Regions from separate parts of the Aminobacter sp. P4_D5 genome, predicted to be linked through region 1. Evidence: predicted binding sites of a transcription regulator. Region 1 holds the regulator's gene; the other holds the start of a gene.

Region 1 (2,198 bases):
AGGTTACGCCCGGCAGCTCGCCAATGTTCATGCCTACGGCCGCTGCCCGATCGAGGGGCAGTCCGTAGAGGATGGTGATCAGCACCAGAACAATTACCGAGACAAAGTTGCGCACGGAGCGCCAACTAGCATGAAAACAGACAATTTTTGGTATCACCGAGATCACGAAAGTGTCATCGTCGGAACTTTAACTGCCATTCTTGAAGAAGTTGTCCATCAAAAGAATGGATGTGACGGAGCTCTTGCAGAACAACACTCCAATCACCAGAAGGTTGTTTACATCAGACCGACGCCAAAGCTTCGCGGCGCAGGCGATCTTCATGATTGAGCGCCACCACGCAGACCGGGCGGTCAGCAGTGCGTAGAGCTCGGCGTCGATGGCGGCACGCTGCCGATTGGCCTGATCTGCTGCTGGCCGCAGCCACTGGTGCGCTCGCCGCTTGCGGCAAGAACGGAACAGCGGCGCTAATCCTCGCGGATGGCGTAGCCGGCGCCGCGGATGGTGCGGATCACGTCGGGCATGCGGCCGGTATTGACTGCCTTACGCAAGCGCCCGACATGGACGTCGACGGTACGTTCGTCGATGTAGATCGTCTCGCCCCAGACATTGTCGAGCAACTGGCTGCGCGAAAACACCCGGCCGGGATGCCGCATCATGAACTCCAGCAGCCGGAATTCGGTTGGCCCGAGCTTGATCTCGCTCTTCTTGCGGTAGACCCGGTGCGACTCGCGGTCGAGCATGATGTCGCCGACCTTGAGGATCGAAGACAGCACTTCGGGCTTGGCCCGGCGCAGCAACGCCTTGACCCGTGCCATGAACTCGGGCGTCGAGAACGGCTTGACCAGATAGTCGTCGGCACCAGTCGACAGCCCGCGCACGCGGTCGCTCTCTTCGCCACGCGCCGTCAGCATGATGATCGGCAGCCGTTCGGTGTCGGGCCGCATCCGAAGCCTGCGGCACAGCTCGATGCCGGAGAGTGCCGGCACCATCCAGTCGAGCACCAAAAGGTCGGGCACGTTTTCCTGAAGCCGTATTTCGGCCTCGTCGCCACGCGTGACGACCTCGACCTGGTAGCCTTCGGACTCGAGGTTGTAGCGAAGCAGCACGCCCAGCGGCTCTTCGTCCTCGACGACCATGATCTTGGGGGCGATCATCGGCAGTCCTTCATGTTGGAGTTCAGGTGGCCGAAACCGGCGATGTGGTTTCTTCAACCTTCGGCCGGTGGAGCGGCAGCTGCGTGCCGGTCACCACGAAATACGCGTTCTCGGCGATATTGGTGACATGGTCGCCAATGCGCTCCAGGTTCTTGGCGCAGAACAGCAGATGCGTGCAGGCAGTGATGTTGCGCGGATCTTCCATCATGTAGGTCAGGAGCTCGCGGAACACCGCGTTGTACTGGATGTCGATCTTCTGGTCGTCGGCGCGCAGGTTCTTCAGGCCCTCGGCCTGGCGCGCGACATAGAGATCAACGACGCCCCGCACCTGGTCGAGCACCAGCTGTGCCATGGCATCGATCGAATGCGAAAGATTGCGTGGCGTCGGCGACTGGCCGACAGCGCCGACACGCTTGGCGATGTTCTTGGCGAGGTCGCCGATGCGTTCGAGATCCCCCGCCATACGGATGGCGCCAACCACGGCACGCAGGTCCTGTGCCATCGGCTGGCGCTTGGCGATCAGCGTGATGGCGCTGTTGTCGAGTTCGCGCTGCTTGGCGTCCATGATCGTGTCGTCGGCGACAACGCTTTGCGCCAGCGCCTGGTCGGACGACAACAGCGCGCGGATGGCACCGGCAACCATCGAGCCGCCGAGATCGCCCATGTCACGGATGAGCTGGTCGACATGCTGGAGTTCTTCGTCGAAGGACCGGACTGTATGTTCGCCCATGATTTATTCCTCGTCTCGTATACGGCGGCGAAAACGTCCACTCAGCCGAAGCGGCCGGTGATGTAGTCCTGCGTCCGCTTGTCGTCGGGGTTGGTGAACATCTTGTCGGTAGCGCCTTCCTCGACGAGATAGCCGAGGTGGAACATCGCGGTGCGCTGCGACACGCGTGCCGCCTGCTGCATCGAGTGCGTCACGATCACGATCGTGTAGTTCTCGCGCAGCTCGTCGATCAGCTCCTCCACCTTCGCGGTAGCGATCGGATCGAGTGCCGAGCACGGCTCGTCCATCAGGATCACTTCGGGCGACACCGCAA
Region 2 (2,198 bases), on a different contig from region 1:
CAGCGGCGTGGTGATGACGCGCAGGAACATAGGCGCCGACAAAACGATGGCGATCTGCTCGGGGTCGAACCCTTTGGCTTCGAGCCACAGCGGGAAATATGGCAGGTGCACGCCCATCGGCACGAAAAGTGCCGCGAAAAGCAGTGAGATACGCAGTTCGAAGCGCTGCGGCTTGATCTGCTGTTCTGGCGTGAGTGGGGGAAGCTTCATGGCAGATATGCGGGTCCGGGCGCGACCCGAACCAAACAAGCCTCACCGATTTGCCTGACCCATTACCATGGGTGCCAGCCGCACGAAAGCCGCCGGGTCTGTCGAACAGAGCAAAGGTTGGACCACGCGCCTGATGCTGTGTCTGCCATGCGCCATCACCCCGACCACCGGACGTTCGTCTGCGCCGAGACGTTGCGCCCGCTTATGCACAGGCTGCGCTCCGCCAAGCGAATCGATTTCAGCGTGACCTGGGCCCTCTCGGCGGTGGCGCGAGACGTAATTGGAAACACACATGGCCAGTGTCCGCTCAGGCGGCCTTGTCGACCCGCTGGTCGACGACCATGGGAACGAAGGGTTCGTTGACGAGCTTGCCGGCCAGGACATGCGGCCAGCGCAGGATGACGAAGGTGCCGTCGAAGTTTTCGGCCACCGCCGTGCAGTTTTCGACCCAGTCGCCGGTGTTGATGTAGTCGATGCCGCCAAATTTTTCGATCACTGGGTGGTGAATGTGGCCGCAGATGACGCCGTCGACCTCCGAACGCCGCGCCTCGTCAGTCAGCACATCCTGGAAGGCGCCGATGAAGTTGACCGCCTTCTTGACCTTGACCTTGGCCCAGGCCGAGAACGACCAGTAGGGCATGCCAAAGGTGCGGCGGAAGCGTGCCACCAGGCGGTTGAGCGCCATGGCCGCGTCGTAGGCAAAGTCGCCGAGATAAGCGAGCCAGCGCGCGTTCTGCACCACGGCATCGAACTGATCGCCATGGATGACCAGGAAGCGCTTTCCGTCGGCGGCCTCATGGATGGCGCGGTCGGCAACGACGATGCCACCGAAATGCACGCCCTGGAACATGCGGGCGAACTCGTCGTGATTGCCGGCGATATAGGTGATCGCAGTGCCCTTGCGGGCCTGGCGCAGCAGTTTCTGCACGACATCGTTGTGCGCCTGCGGCCAATGCCATGCGCGGCGCAGACGCCAGCCGTCAACGATGTCGCCGACGAGATAGATGCTTTCGGCTTCGTGATGGCGCAGGAAGTCGATCAGATACTCGGCCTTCGCCGCCTTCGAACCGAGATGGACGTCGGAGATGAAAAGCGCTCGGAATCTGCGTGTGCTGGTGCCGGACATGGCATTTGACCCGTTGCTGTCGCGCTGGCTATGCCCAGATTCATGCAACAGGCGTATGACGGTTGCGGCAGCCGCCCCTTGGACATAGGGTGCGCCATCACCGACAGGAGACAGACATCATGGATCTCGGAATCCGGGGCAAGAAGGCCATCGTGTGCGCGTCGAGCCGTGGGCTCGGCAAGGGATGCGCGATCGCACTCGCCGAAGCGGGCTGCGAGCTCTTCGTCAATGGCCGCGACGCCGCAGCGCTCAGCCGCACGGCGACGGAGATCCGCCAGCGATTCGGCGTGAAGGTGACGGAAATCGTCGGCGACGTGTCCGATCCCGAGGTGCAGAAGGCGCTGTTCACCGCCTGCCCGTCTCCCGACATCCTGGTCAACAACAATGGCGGGCCGCCCTACCGCGATTTCCGCCAACTCGACCGCGCCAAGATCCTCGAAGGCGTGACCAACAACATGGTCACCCCGATCGAGCTGGTCAAAGCGGTGATCGACGGCATGGCCGAGCGCGGCTTCGGGCGCATCGTCAACATCACATCGCTGTCGGTCTACACGCCAATCCCCGGCCTCGACCTGTCGTCGGGGGCGCGCGCCGGTCTCACCGCCTTCCTGGCGGGTGTGGCGCGAACTGTCGCCGACCGCAACGTGACGATCAACAACATGCTGCCGGGCAAGCTCGACACCGACCGCCTGCGCGGACCGCATGAGCCGGGCAGCATCGAAGACCCGGCGCAAGGGGCGGCGAGACGCGCTAGATTGAGCGCTGAAATTCCGGCTGGCCGGCTTGGCACGCCGGAGGAATTCGGCCAGATCTGCGCCTTCCTGTGCTCGGTTCATGCCGGATACATGACCGGCCAGAACAT

Evidence for each region. Region 1 encodes PhoB, which activates phosphate uptake and scavenging genes when phosphate is short. Its sites were predicted from a motif close to TGTCATNNANCTGTCAT; they were not measured.
Region 2: the regulator PhoB is predicted to act here: its motif matches at 1,381-1,397, upstream of AC1DWF_RS03515 (UDP-2,3-diacylglucosamine diphosphatase).

The regions. Positions count from the first base shown of each region.
Region 1 is NZ_JBFUIP010000239.1:343-2,540, reverse strand. Features, by position in the region: gene AC1DWF_RS29185 (hypothetical protein) at 131-328, shown strand; gene phoB (phosphate regulon transcriptional regulator PhoB) at 466-1,155, opposite strand; gene phoU (phosphate signaling complex protein PhoU) at 1,178-1,885, opposite strand; partial or broken gene AC1DWF_RS29170 (phosphate ABC transporter ATP-binding protein) at 1,927-2,198, opposite strand, start outside.
Region 2 is NZ_JBFUIP010000008.1:43,543-45,740, forward strand. Features, by position in the region: gene AC1DWF_RS03510 (MFS transporter) at 1-210, opposite strand, end outside; gene AC1DWF_RS03515 (UDP-2,3-diacylglucosamine diphosphatase) at 518-1,336, opposite strand; gene AC1DWF_RS03520 (SDR family oxidoreductase) at 1,456-2,198, shown strand, end outside.